DNA from 4 places in the Streptomyces daghestanicus genome. Region 4 is predicted to be linked to each of the others. Evidence: riboswitches for the same ligand, from Rfam matches in the RefSeq annotation. Region 4 holds a riboswitch; each other region holds the start of a gene.
The links. A riboswitch is a leader RNA that binds a small molecule or an ion and turns the genes downstream of it on or off. The one in region 4 is predicted to bind cobalamin.

Region 1 (3,199 bases), on a different contig from region 4:
TCCAGCAGCAGGAAACTCATCCGGTACGTCACCAGCGCGACGTCCACGACCGGCGCCGGCACCCCGGCCCGCACCAGCCGGGGCAGCAGATCGGACAGGGGGGTGGTGAACGCGAACAGCAGCACCCCGAGGGAGGCCGCCGAGGTCCGCAGCAGCAGCTCGCCGGCGTGCGCCGGTCCGCCGGGCGCCCACCCCGCGAACCCGTCCCCGCCACCGACCCGCACCAGCAGCGGCAGCGCGCCCGTCACGGAGAACCCCAGCGGCACCCGGTACGCCCGCCACAGCCGCCGCGCCGGCACCCGCGCCGGGCCGAGCAGCACCACGAGCGCCGTCACCAGCACCAGGGCGGCGCCCGGCCAGGCGGGCAGGCCGACGGCGAGCACGGTCAGGCCCAGCCCGAGCACGGCCTTGTCCACGGGATGCCGGCGGCGCCACGCGCTGGCGTGCGCCGCCGCGTCGATCGGCAGCACTCAGTCCCCTTCGCCCGCGGTCCGCGCCGCCCCGGCCCGTTCCGCCCCTTGCCGCCGGCCCCGCCGCAGCCCGAAGTAGTAGGCCAGCACCCCCGCGCCGAGCGCCGCCTGCACGGCGAACAGCGCCGACTCGATCTCGCCGGACGGCGGTTCGTACAGCGGCGAGAACCACGGCTCGTAGTCCGGGTCGATCTCCGTGATCGCCGTCTCCGCCTCGGCGTCGGCCCCGGCGAACGGCTCCTCCTTGTGGTCGCCGAGCCCGAACACCAGCGGGGCCACCGCGAGGACGGCCACCGCCAGCAGCAACAGCACATTGATCCGTGTGTTCCGCTTCACCGTGCCACCGCCGCCCGCTCGCCGGTACGGGCCACCAGCACGCCCAGCCGGGTCAGTTCGCCCTCACTGGACCGCACCAGCAGCCGCATCACCAGCACCGTCAGCAGGCCCTCGCTGACCGCCAGCGGAACCTGCGTGACCGCGAAGATCGACCCGAACTTGCCCAGCGCGCCCCAGAACCCGCTGCCCGGGTCGGGGAAGGCCAGCGCGAGCTGGACGCTGGTCACGCAGTACGTGGCGAGGTCGGCGACGAACGCGCCGCAGAACACCGTGACCATCAGCGGCACGTCCAGGCGGCGCAGCAGCCGGTAGACGCCGTAGCCGGCCCACGGCCCGGCGATCGCCATGGAGAAGACGTTGGCGCCGAGCGTGGTCAGCCCGCCGTGTGCGAGCAGCAGCGCCTGGAACAGCAGCGTGATCGTGCCGAGCACCGCCATGACCGGCGGCCGGAACAGGACGGCCCCGAGCCCGGTGCCGGTGGGATGGGAGCAACTCCCGGTCACCGAGGGCAGTTTCAGGGCGGACAGGACGAACGTGAAGGCCCCGGCGGCACCGAGGAGCAGGGTGCTCTCGGGATGCTCGCGGACCTCACGGGTGAGGGAACGTACTCCGTGGACGACGAACGGCGCGGACGCGACACCCCAGGCGATCGCGTGCGCCGGAGGCAGAAAGCCCTCGGCTATGTGCATGACTCGGCAGACCCTCTCCAGCACCTCGTGGATGGACGACGCGCCTTGGCCGGTCTCCTGGCTGGCGGGTACCACCGCCCGCACTCCGCCTTCCCGGGTCCGAGGACCCAGTGGCTGCCCCCTGGCGAGGGGCCGGAGCCGGACTTCCCGATCACAGTGGCGAGGGCCGCACCGGTTTCGCACCGATTTCCCGTTCACCAAGGCGTGACGACCGTAGTGCTCCGGCCGGTACGGTGACAAGCGCGCCCGGCGTGGTCACCGTCGGTCACGGACCGCCATCCGGCCCGGTCCGTCAGCCGCGGCCGCCCGTCCGGCCGAGGACCACACTGCGCACCCGCTGGGACAGCGCGGTCGCGGCGGCCGTCAGGAAGACGAACGTGTAGCCGATCTGCACGACGGTCACCACCCGCGCCGCCTGCCCCCGCGGGGTGATGTCCCCGTAGCCGACGGTGGCCAGCGTGACCACGGTGAAGTACAGGCCGTCCACGCGGGTGCGCAGCCCGGAGAACTCGCCGGGCTGTCTGGCGAGGGCGTAGTACGCGGCGGCGAAGACGTGCACGGACAGGACCATCAGCAGCGCGATGGCCAGCCCCGGCCGGGTCCCGGGGCGCTCGGTCAGGACGTGGCGGACCTGGCGCAGCAGCAGCCCCGCCACACAGGTGAGCAGCAGCCCGAACACCGTCCAGCTGAGCACCGGCCGCCCCGGCCCCAGATGGTCGAGCGGCAGCACGAAGTACGCCGTGACGACGACCGCCGCGACGGCCGTCCGCGTCACCCAGGGACGGGCCGTCCGCCACCCGGTCACCGCGCCGCCTCCTCCGGGGGCGGGGGCCGCCGTACGAGCTGCGCGACCAGGAACGAGACGACCGACGCCGTCACGATCAGCGGCATCTGGCCGTGGGCGTCCTTCCCGGTCAGCAGCACCGCGAGCACCGCGCTGGCCAGCGGCAGCCCGGTCACCGCCGCCCCGGCCGCCGCGATGCCGAGCGCGAGCGCCGGGGCCGTGCCGAATCCGGGCAGCCCGGCGCAGGCCAGCGCCGTCGCCGTGCCGAGCAGCACCGCCGGGAAGACGGGGCCGCCGCGCAGCGCGCCGAGCGCCACGCCCCAGGCCAGCCCCTTGCACACCACCAGCGCGACCAGCGCGCCCACCGGCCAGGTGTGCGGACGCGCGGCCAGGTCGGCGAGGGCGGCCTGTCCGGACAGCGCGGCCTCGGCCGGGGAACGCCCGGTGACCAGGGCGTACGCGCTGAGGCACACCCCGACGAACACCGCGCACAGCACCGTCCGCACGGCCGTGCGCCGGCGCGTCCAGGAGACCGTGCGACGGCCCAGCGCCCGCCCCAGCGTGATCAGGGCGCCGATCAGCGCCGCGACCGGCAGCCCCCACAGGAAGTCCGCCGCGTCCGGACCGGCCGGCGGCGGTACGCCGGGCAGGGCGAGCGCGCCGATCCTCAGCCCGGTCCAGTCGCCGAAGCCGGTGAAGACCAGCGCCCCCGCCGCGCTGGCCAGCAGACACGGCAGCAGCAGCGCGACCATCCGGGTGCCGCCGAGTCCGGCGCCCTCGATGAGCAGCACCGCCGCGACCACCGGACCGCCGAGGATCGTGGAGATGGCGGCCGTGGAACCCGCCGTCGCGAGGACCGCGCGCGCTGCCGGACCGGGCCGGGCCGTCCGGGAGACCGCCAGCAGGGCCAGCCCGCTGCC
Region 2 (3,199 bases), on a different contig from region 4:
CCTTCCTGCCCCGCCTGTGGTCGGTCTCGCACAAGCACGGGTACGTGACGACCTCGGACTTCGTGCGCGGCCGGTTCGGCTCGAAGGGCCTGTCGCTGGCGGTCGCCGTCACCGGCATCCTCGCCACGATGCCGTACATCGCGCTCCAGCTCGTCGGCATCCAGGCGGTGCTGGACGTGATGGGCGTCGGCGGTGGCGAGGACACCAACTGGTTCATCAAGGACCTGCCGCTGCTGATCGCCTTCGGTGTGCTGGCGGCGTACACGTACTCGTCGGGGCTGCGGGCGCCCGCGCTGATCGCGTTCGTGAAGGACACGCTGATCTACCTCGTGATCGCGGTCGCCATCATCTACATCCCGATCAAGCTGGGCGGCTTCGACGACATCTTCGCGGCGGCCGGGGAGAAGTTCGAGGCGGCGGGGGCGGGCGGCGTCACCCCGCCCGACAGCGGCCAGTGGACGTACGCCACGCTCGCCCTCGGCTCCGCCCTGGCGCTGTTCATGTACCCGCACTCGATCACCGCGACGCTGTCCTCGCGCAGCCGCGAGGTGATCCGCCGCAACACCACGATCCTGCCGCTGTACTCCCTGATGCTGGGTCTGCTGGCGCTGCTGGGCTTCATGGCGATCGCGGCCGGCATCAAGGTGAGCAACGGCCAGCTCGCCATCCCGCAGCTCTTCGAGGACATGTTCCCGGACTGGTTCGCGGGCGTGGCCTTCGCGGCGATCGGCATCGGCGCGCTGGTCCCGGCGGCCATCATGTCCATCGCCGCCGCCAACCTGTTCACCCGCAACATCTACAAGGACTTCATCAGGCCCGACGCCACGCCGGAGCAGGAGACCAAGGTCTCCAAGCTGGTGTCGCTGCTGGTGAAGGTCGGCGCGCTGGTCTTCGTCCTCGGCATGGACAAGACGGTCGCGATCAACTTCCAGCTGCTCGGCGGCATCTGGATCCTGCAGACCTTCCCGGCGCTGGTCGGCGGCCTGTTCACCCGCTGGTTCCACCGCTGGGCGCTGCTGGCCGGCTGGGCGGTCGGCATGGTCTACGGCACGCTCGCCGCGTACGGCGTCGCCTCGCCGACGCAGGCGCACTTCGGCGGCTCCTCGAAGGAGATCCCGGGCATCGGCGAGATCGGCTACATCGGCCTCACGGCGTTCGTGCTGAACGTGCTGGTGACAGTGGTCCTCACCGTCGTCCTGAGGGCGGCCAAGGCCCCCGACGGCATCGACGAGACCAGCCCCGAGGACTACACGGCCGACGCGGGCGACCCGGGCGTCCGGACCGAACTGCCTCCGGCCACAGCAGGCACCTCCCACTGAGGCGCCCCGAAGGGGCGCGGGGAACTGCGCGGACAACCGGGACGAACCCGAAGCGGGCCGCCGGCGAGAGCCACACCGGCGGCCCGCACCCACATCCACACCCACCCACACCGGCGGCCCGCACCCACCCACACCCACATCCCACCCCATCTCACCCCGCCCCATCTCACCCCGCCCCCGACACAACATCTGGCCCCACTCCGGCGACACGGCACAACATGTATGCTCATGCTCGCTGTCGCCGCAGGGGAATCCGGTGCGAATCCGGAACTGTCCCGCAACGGTGTACCGCGTGCGCACGCACGCCGGTCCAGTCCGAGTACCTGCCGACGGCGCGCCCGGCCATCCGGTCCGGGCGCCTGACGTCCGGGCCTCGTGGAATGGGCCGGTGGACGCGACGCCGCACCGCGCGCTCGTGAGCTGCCCCTGCCCTCCGCCAGGCCCCGTGCCGAGCGAGGGAAAAGCCCCACGTGACCATCGCGCCAGCCGACGCCCCGGCGACACCCACCGCGACACCCACCGCTCCAGCCGGTGCCCCGGCGACAACCGCCGGCACCGACGGGGACGGCCCGGGTGCCGCCCTGCTGCGCACTCTGACCGAGCTGACCGCCGACCTCCCCGACACCGACCCCGGCCGGGTCGCCGCCGCCGCGCTGCGCGGCCGGTCCGCGTCCGGGGCCGCCCCCGAGGTGGACGCCGAACTGCGGGAACTGGCCACGGAGGCCGCGGCCGGCCTGATCTCCGAGGACCCGGCCTACTCGCGGCTGGCCGCCCGCCTGCTGACCCTGTCGATCCGCGCCGAGGCCGCCTCCCAGGGCGTCACCTCCTTCACCGGGTCCGTCGCCACCGGCCACCGCGAGGGCCTGATCGCCGACCGCACGGCCGGCTTCGTCCGCCGGCACGCGGCCCGCCTGGACGCGCTGGCCGACCCGGCCGCCGACGACCGCTTCGGCTACTTCGGCCTGCGCACCCTGCACAGCCGCTACCTGCTGCGGCACCCGCTCACCCGCAAGGTGATCGAGACGCCCCAGCACTTCCTGCTCCGCGTCGCCGCCGGCCTCGCCGCCGACGAGTCCCCCCGCTCCCTCGACGAGGTCGCCGAGCTGTACGGCCTGATGAGCCGCCTCGACTACCTCCCGTCCTCCCCCACCCTGTTCAACTCCGGCACCCGGCACCCCCAGATGTCGTCCTGCTACCTCCTCGACTCCCCCGGGGACGCCCTGGACTCGATCTACGAGCGCTACCACCAGGTCGCCCGGCTCTCCAAGCACGCCGGCGGCATCGGCATCGCCTACTCCCGCGTCCGCGCCCGGGGTTCCCTGATCCGCGGCACCAACGGGCAGTCGGGCGGCATCGTCCCGTTCCTGAAGACGCTGGACTCCTCCGTGGCCGCCGTCAACCAGGGCGGCCGGCGCAAGGGGGCCGCCGCCGTCTACCTGGAGACCTGGCACGCGGACATCGAGGAGTTCCTCGAACTGCGGGACAACACCGGTGAGGACGCCCGCCGCACCCACCACCTCAACCTCGCCCACTGGGTCCCGGACGAGTTCATGCGCCGCGTCGACGCGGACGCCGACTGGTCCCTCTTCTCCCCCTCCGACGTCCCCGGGCTGACCGACCTGTACGGCGCGGAGTTCGACGCGGCCTACCGGGCGGCCGAGGCGGCGGGCCTGGCCCGCAGGACCCTGCCGGCCCGCGAGCTGTACGGCCGGATGATGCGCACCCTCGCGCAGACCGGCAATGGCTGGATGACCTTCAAGGACACCGCCAACCGCACCGCCAACCAGACCGCCGAGCCCGGACACGTCATCCACTCGTCCAATCTCTGCACGGAGATCCTGGAGGTCACGGACGACGGGGAGACGGCGGTCTGCAACCTC
Region 3 (3,199 bases), on a different contig from region 4:
TCTCCGCGTCCGCCGAGGTCAGCACGGTGAGCGAGGTGAGTGCGGAGAAGAGCTGCATGGCGGCGACCCCGGACAGCACGACCCGGTCGACGCTGCCGCCGAGGGTGTGGCTGAGCAGCAGGACGAGTCCGAACGAGAGCAGGGCGCCGAGGAACGCCCCGGCCGACAGCGACACCGCTCCCCCGCCCACGCCGAGCACGATCACCGCGACCGCCCCGGTGGAGGCGCCCGAGGACACCCCGAGGACGAACGGGTCGGCCAGCGGGTTGCGGAGCAGGGACTGCATCACCGCCCCGCACAGCGCGAGGCCGGCGCCGCACACCGCGGCCAGCAGGGTGCGCGGCATGCGCAGGTCCCAGACGATGCCGTCGCGCAGCGGGGCGAGGCCGCTCTCGCCCAGTCCGAGGTGGGCGGCGACGGAGGACCAGACGTCGGCCGTGGAGATGTCGGCGGGCCCGATGGTCACGGCCACGGCGACCGACACCGCCAGCGCGGCCAGTCCGGCCGCCGTGAGCAACGGGGTGCGTATACCGGTCACTTGGCGAGCCCGAGGTCCCGCAGGCCCGCGGCCACCCGCTCGACGCCCTCGACGGTGCGGACGGAGGGGTTCATCGCCTGCCCGCTGAGCAGGATGTACCGCTTCTCGCGCACCGCCGTCAGATGGCGGGTGGCCGGGTTGGTCTCCAGGAACCTGATCTTGGCCGCGGCGGTCTCGGCGGTCTGGGACTTGCGGGAGAGGTCGCCGAGGACGATGGCGTCGGGGTCGCGGTCGGCGACGGTCTCCCAGTTGATCTGGGGCCATTCGTCATGGGTGCCGGAGAAGACGTTCCGCGCGCCCACCGCGCGGGTGATGGCGCCGGGTGCGCCGCAGCAGCCGGCGAGGTAGGGCGACTGGGAGTTGGCGAACCAGTACATGAGGGAGACACCCGAGGCGTCCAGTCCCTCGGTGGCGGTGCGCACCCGTTCCCGCAGCCGGGCGACCAGCGCGTCGCCGCGTTCGTCGACGCCGAAGGCGTGCGCCAGGTCGCGTATCTCCCGGTAGACGGTGTCCAGGGTGAGCGGGGTGCTGCGGGAGCCGTCGCCGCCGCTGTCGTTGTCCTTCCCGGCGGAGCAGTCCGACGGGGAGACGTACGTGGGCACGCCGAGCTTCTCGAACTGCTCGCGGGTGGCGACCCCTCCGGTGCCGAGGGTGGAGACGAACGAGGCGGTGACGAAGTCGGGGCCGGCGTCCAGGACCTTCTCGAAGGACGGGTTGTTGTCGGCGAGGCGGGGCACCTGGGCGTTGGCCTTCTCCAGGCCCTTCATGACGGGGTCGGTCCAGGTGGCGGTGCCGGCGAGCCGGCCGGCGAGGCCGAGGGAGAGCAGGATCTCGGTGCTGCCCTGGTTGAGGGAGACGGCGTGCTCGGGCGGCGCTTCCAGGGTGACGCGGTGGCCGCAGTTCTCGATCGTGACGGGGTAACCGGCGGACGCGGCGGTTCCCTTGGCACCGGACGGGCCGGCCGCGCCGGACGTGCCGCACGCGGTGAGCAGGAGCAGGGACACGCACAGGAGCGCGGCGGGACGGGGGGTGGAGCGGAGCACGGGCATGCCTCGGGTGTCGGGGCTCTGGACGCGGAGCCTGGCCTACGGTCGACCTCCGCGCGGGAGCGCGGAGGTGCCAGCAGGTCTTCGGACTCGGGTTCGTCCGGACGAGGCGCCTTCCCAGGACGGTGCACCGCCGGCGCTGTGGCCCGCGCGGTGTGTCCCAGTGGCATCAGTGCCCCGCCCGTCCCCCTCACCGCTGCGCGTCAGTTCCGGATTCGCACCGGATTCCCTGACCACCGAGGTGGCGTGACTGGCCCCGGCAGGGTACCAAGCCCCGGTCCGGGGCCGGTGCGGCGGTCCGCTCAGGGCGGGACCACCGCGGCCAGCCGCTGCCGTATCCGGTCGGCGCCGACGGGGGTGCGCAGCGGCGCGGCGGTGGCGCAGCCGGGCAGGCCGGCCTTGACCAGGGCGCTCAGCAGGGCCCGGGGGCCGCTGTCGATGTAGGTGGTGAAGCCCGCCCGGCGCAGGACGCGCAGGGCGCGGGGCAGGGCCATGGGTTCGGTGAGATGGGCGGCGGCCGTACTGCGCAACTGGGCGGGGGTCGACGCCCAGCGCCCGGCGGTGGTGTGCACCGGGAGGGCGGGCCGGGCGACCGGCTGGGCCCGCAGCAGGCCGCGGAAGTGACGGTGCACCTCCTGGAGCAGGGGATGGTGGTAGGCGGTGCGGCTGGCCAGCCGGGTGACCCGGTGCCCGTCGTCCCGCAGGGCGTCCGCCAGGCGCGCGAGCTGGCTGTCGGGGCCGGAGAGCACCACCTGGGCGGGGGCGTTGTGGGCGGCGATCCGCACCTGTGCCGTGCCCTGGGCGCGGATCAGGTGTTCCGCCCGGCCGGGGCCGGCGTCGGTGGCCACCATGCCGGCCGCCGGCAGGGCCGCGCCGCGCAGCAGCCGGTCCCGTACGCGCAGCAGCCGCACCCCTTGGCCCACGGTGAGGGCGCCGGCCACGGTGAGCGCGGCGAGGTCCCCGACGCTGTGGCCGAGGACCGCGTCGACGCGGGCGCGGGCGAGGTCGAGCAGCACCGTCCCGGCGGCGACCACCGCGGCGTACGTGGCCAGGTCGAAGCCGAGCGGGTCCGCGCGCACCAGTTCCTCGGGGCCGGGGGCGTCCGCCTCGGTGAGGAGCCGGGCCACCGGCAGGACGGTGCCGGCGCGGTCCGGGGCGTGCGCGTCCACCGCCGCCAGTACGCCGGCGACGGCGGGCACCTCCCGCAGGTGGCGCAGGGCGCCGGGGAGGTAGGCGCCCTGTCCCGGGCACATCAGCACGGTCCGCGCCGGCGCCGAGGGGACGCCCGCGCTCACGGGGCGGCGGTGAAGGCCAGCGCCACGTTGTGCCCGCCGAACCCCATGCTCGTGCTGACCGCCGCCAGGGGCCCGGCGGGCAGGGGTTCGGGGACGCGGCCGACCACGTTCAGCTCGATCGCCGGGTCGACGCGGTCGAGACTGCGGGTGGGCGGTGCGGTTCTCTCCCGCAGGGCCAGGACGGTGGTGACCGCCTCGATGGCGCCGGCCGCGCCCAGGGTGTGCCCGAAGGCCGCCTTGGTGGCGCTGACCGCCACGTCGTCCAGCGCTCCGCCGAAGGCCGTGCGCAGCGCCTGTGCCTCGCAGAGGTCGCCGACGGG
Region 4 (3,199 bases):
GCGCGACTCGACGTCGTCCTCGATGTGCTCCCCGAGGAGCTGGAAACCGCCGCAGATGCCGAGGACGGGCCGCCCCTCGGCGGCCCGGCGCGCCAGGGCGTCCGCGAGCCCCCGCTCGCGCAGCCACGCCAGCGCCCGGACCGTCCCCCGGGTGCCCGGCACGATCACCAGGTCCGCGTCGGCCAGTTCCTCCGGCCGGTCCACGAACCGCACCACGACGCCCGGTTCGGCGGCGAGCGCGTCGACGTCCGTGAAGTTGGACATCAGCGGCACCGCGCAGACCGCGATCCGCAGCACGTCCTCCCCGACGGGGGCGGTCACCCGGGACTCGCGGACCGCGCCCCGCAGGGACACCGCCATCCCGTCCTCCTCGTCGATGCCGAGCCCGTGCCGGAACGGCAGCACGCCGTACGTCCGCCGCCCGGTGAGGCCGCGGAGCATGTCGAGGCCGGGTTCCAGCAGGGAGACGTCCCCCCGGAACTTGTTCACCAGGAACCCGGCGACCAGCGCCTGGTCCTCGGGCGCGAGCAGCGCGACCGTGCCGAAGAAGGACGCGAAGACGCCCCCTCGGTCGATGTCGCCGACCACCAGCACGGGCAGCCCGGCGCCCCGGGCGATCCCCATGTTGACGATGTCGGTCCGGCGCAGGTTGATCTCGGCCGGGCTGCCCGCCCCCTCACAGATCACCGCGTCATACGTGCCCCGCAACTCGGCGAGACAGTCGAGGACCGTGCCGAGCAGCTGCCGCTGCCGCCCGCCGTGGTAGCCGCGGGCGGTCATCTCCCCGACCGGCCTGCCGAGCAGCACGACCTGGCTGCTGCGCTCGCCACCGGGCTTGAGCAGCACCGGGTTCATCAGCGCGGTCGGTTCGACCCGGCACGCCTGGGCCTGCATGGCCTGCGCCCGCCCGATCTCCGCGCCCTCGCGGGTCACGAACGAGTTGAGGGACATGTTCTGCGCCTTGAACGGCGCCACCTTCACGCCCTGCCGGACCAGCCACCGGCAGATCCCGGCGGTCACGACGCTCTTCCCGGCGTCGGAGGTGGTCCCGGCGACGAGCAGCCCCCCACCGTTCACGCTCCACGTCCTCTCATCAGCACTCCCGCGCCCGCGCACACGCCGAGCGCGAGCAGACCCACGCGCCGCGACAGCCGTACCGCCCGCTCGACGTCCGCGACCCGGACGGCCCGCCCGCGCGCCCCGTTGAGCACCGGCCGGTGTTCGACCCGCCCGCCGTACGCCAGCGTCCCGCCGAGCCGCACCCCGAGGGCGCCCGCGAACGACGCCTCCACCGGGCCGGCGTTGGGACTCGGATGCCGCCCGGCATCGGCCCGCCAGGCCCGTACGGCACCCCGCGGGTCGTCCCCGGCGAGCACGGCCAGGGCGGCGGTCAGCCGCGCCCCCGGCCAGCCGGCCACGTCGTCGAGCCGGGCGGAGGCCCAGCCGTAGCGCCGGTGGCGGGGCGACTTGTGCCCGACCATGGCGTCGAGGGTGTTGACCGCCCGGAAACCGAGCAGTCCCGGCACCCCGGCCACCGCTCCCCACACCAGGGCGCCCACCACCGCGTCGGAGGTGTTCTCGGCGACGGACTCCACCACGGCCCGCGCGATCCCGTCGGCGTCCAGCGCCCCGGGGTCCCGGCCGCACAGGTGCGGCAGCCGCTCCCGGGCCGCCTCGACGTCCCCGGCCGTGAGCGCCCGGCCGATCGCGCGGGCCTCCCGGGCCAGCGAGGTCCCGCCGACGACGGTCCAGGTGGCGGCGGCGGTCAGCGCGACGGAGGCGGCGGGGGAGCGGCGTACCGCACGGGCGGCCACGGCGCCCAGGGCGACGGCGCCACCGGCGCACACGGCGGTGTGCAGGGCGCCCGCGCCCCGGTGGTCACGCCACAGCACTCGTTCCACGGCACCGGCGGCGCGGCCGAACACGGCGACCGGATGCCCGCGGCGGGGATCACCGAGGAGCAGGTCGCCGAGGAGGCCGGCGGCGGCGCCGTACGCGAAGACGCGTTCGGCTCGCACGGGGGATCAGCCGGTCACACGGCGGTCGGGAGAGGCGGACCTGCGTTCGCAACGGCAGCCGGGCATCGCGTTATGTCCTCACTCAGGGTGTCCACGCCCTGGTTCGACGAGACCGGCGGTGAGAGTTCCTGGCTCCCGGGGACCACTCCCCGGTCACAGTGGCGGGACCGCGCCGGATTCGCACCGGGCTTCCTCTCCTGCCGCCGTACATGGCCCCGGAAGTCCACCACGCCCCGAGAACGCCCGTCAACTTGCCGTTGACCTGGGCGGGGGCGATGTGCCGAGGTCCACACGGCCGACGGTCCGTCAGCGACGCCGGAGCACCGGCGGGCACGGGGAGGGATCGGGCGGCTGATGGCGCGCACGGCGAACCGCCCCGTGCGGAGGCCGGCGGGTACCGGTCCGGACGGGGCGGGCGAGGGCCGGGCGCGTGCCGCCCGCCGCGGGCGGCTCAGGCCACGCTCGGACGGCTCAGGCCACGATCAGATAGATGCCGTACGCCACCGCCGCCGCGCAGGCCGCGAAGCAGGCGTACGCGCCGGTGACCGCGAGGGCCGCGGAGCCGCCCCGCGCGGCGGCCCGCTCCTGGCGGGAGAGGCCGGCGATGCCGAGGGTGAACAGGGCCACCAGGGCGACGGTGGCCACGAGGCCGACCCCGAAGACGGAGCCGAGGGCTGCCCAGTCGATCTTCATGCTTCTCTTCCTCGGGCGTCAGACGGAGGTGGCGGCCGGACGGGCCGGGGCGTCGGGAGCGATGTCCTTCTGGGCGGGGAAGGCGGCCGCGAGGCCGTCGGCCGCCGGCACGCCCGCCGGGGGCGGGGCCACGGCGGCCACCGCCGCCGTCACCACGCCGGCAGGTTCCGGTTCGTCGGGGGCGGTGACGTTGGTGTGGTCGACGACCTCGCGCCGGGAGATCCGCCAGATCGCGAAGCTCGCGGCGACCAGCGCGACCGCGATCAGCGCCGTGCCCCAGTCGCCGAGGCCGCAGACCCACTCGGCGAACGCGGCGACCAGGGCCGCGGCCGGCAGCGTCAGCCCCCAGGCGACGAACATCCGCGTCGCCGTGGACCAGCGCACCACGCCGCCCTTGCGGCCCAGCCCCGCGCCCATCACCGCACCCGAGACCGAGTGCGTGGTGGAGAGGGAGAAGCCGAGGTGGGAGGAGGCCAGGATGACCGTCG

Region 1: linked by a shared signal. The riboswitch ahead of Sdagh_RS10565 (energy-coupling factor ABC transporter permease) and the one ahead of Sdagh_RS00725 (cobalamin biosynthesis protein) in region 4 are both predicted to bind cobalamin.
Region 2: linked by a shared signal. The riboswitch ahead of Sdagh_RS13795 (ribonucleoside-diphosphate reductase subunit alpha) and the one ahead of Sdagh_RS00725 (cobalamin biosynthesis protein) in region 4 are both predicted to bind cobalamin.
Region 3: linked by a shared signal. The riboswitch ahead of Sdagh_RS35115 (ABC transporter substrate-binding protein) and the one ahead of Sdagh_RS00725 (cobalamin biosynthesis protein) in region 4 are both predicted to bind cobalamin.

What each region holds. Positions count from the first base shown of each region.
Region 1 is NZ_BNDX01000008.1:246,192-249,390, reverse strand. Features, by position in the region: gene cbiQ (cobalt ECF transporter T component CbiQ) at 1-470, opposite strand, end outside; gene Sdagh_RS10570 (energy-coupling factor ABC transporter substrate-binding protein) at 471-806, opposite strand; gene Sdagh_RS10565 (energy-coupling factor ABC transporter permease) at 803-1,495, opposite strand; cobalamin riboswitch at 1,526-1,712, opposite strand; gene Sdagh_RS10560 (potassium channel family protein) at 1,788-2,300, opposite strand; gene Sdagh_RS10555 (chloride channel protein) at 2,297-3,199, opposite strand, start outside.
Region 2 is NZ_BNDX01000008.1:987,309-990,507, forward strand. Features, by position in the region: gene mctP (monocarboxylate uptake permease MctP) at 1-1,319, shown strand, start outside; cobalamin riboswitch at 1,542-1,664, shown strand; gene Sdagh_RS13795 (ribonucleoside-diphosphate reductase subunit alpha) at 1,790-3,199, shown strand, end outside.
Region 3 is NZ_BNDX01000018.1:574,879-578,077, reverse strand. Features, by position in the region: gene Sdagh_RS35120 (FecCD family ABC transporter permease) at 1-538, opposite strand, end outside; gene Sdagh_RS35115 (ABC transporter substrate-binding protein) at 535-1,581, opposite strand; cobalamin riboswitch at 1,643-1,854, opposite strand; gene Sdagh_RS35110 (ACP S-malonyltransferase) at 1,887-2,879, opposite strand; gene Sdagh_RS35105 (beta-ketoacyl-[acyl-carrier-protein] synthase family protein) at 2,876-3,199, opposite strand, start outside.
Region 4 is NZ_BNDX01000002.1:134,743-137,941, forward strand. Features, by position in the region: gene Sdagh_RS00720 (cobyric acid synthase) at 1-1,077, opposite strand, end outside; gene Sdagh_RS00725 (cobalamin biosynthesis protein) at 1,074-2,018, opposite strand; adenosylcobalamin (AdoCbl) riboswitch at 2,139-2,215, opposite strand; gene Sdagh_RS00730 (hypothetical protein) at 2,490-2,711, opposite strand; gene Sdagh_RS00735 (inorganic phosphate transporter) at 2,730-3,199, opposite strand, start outside.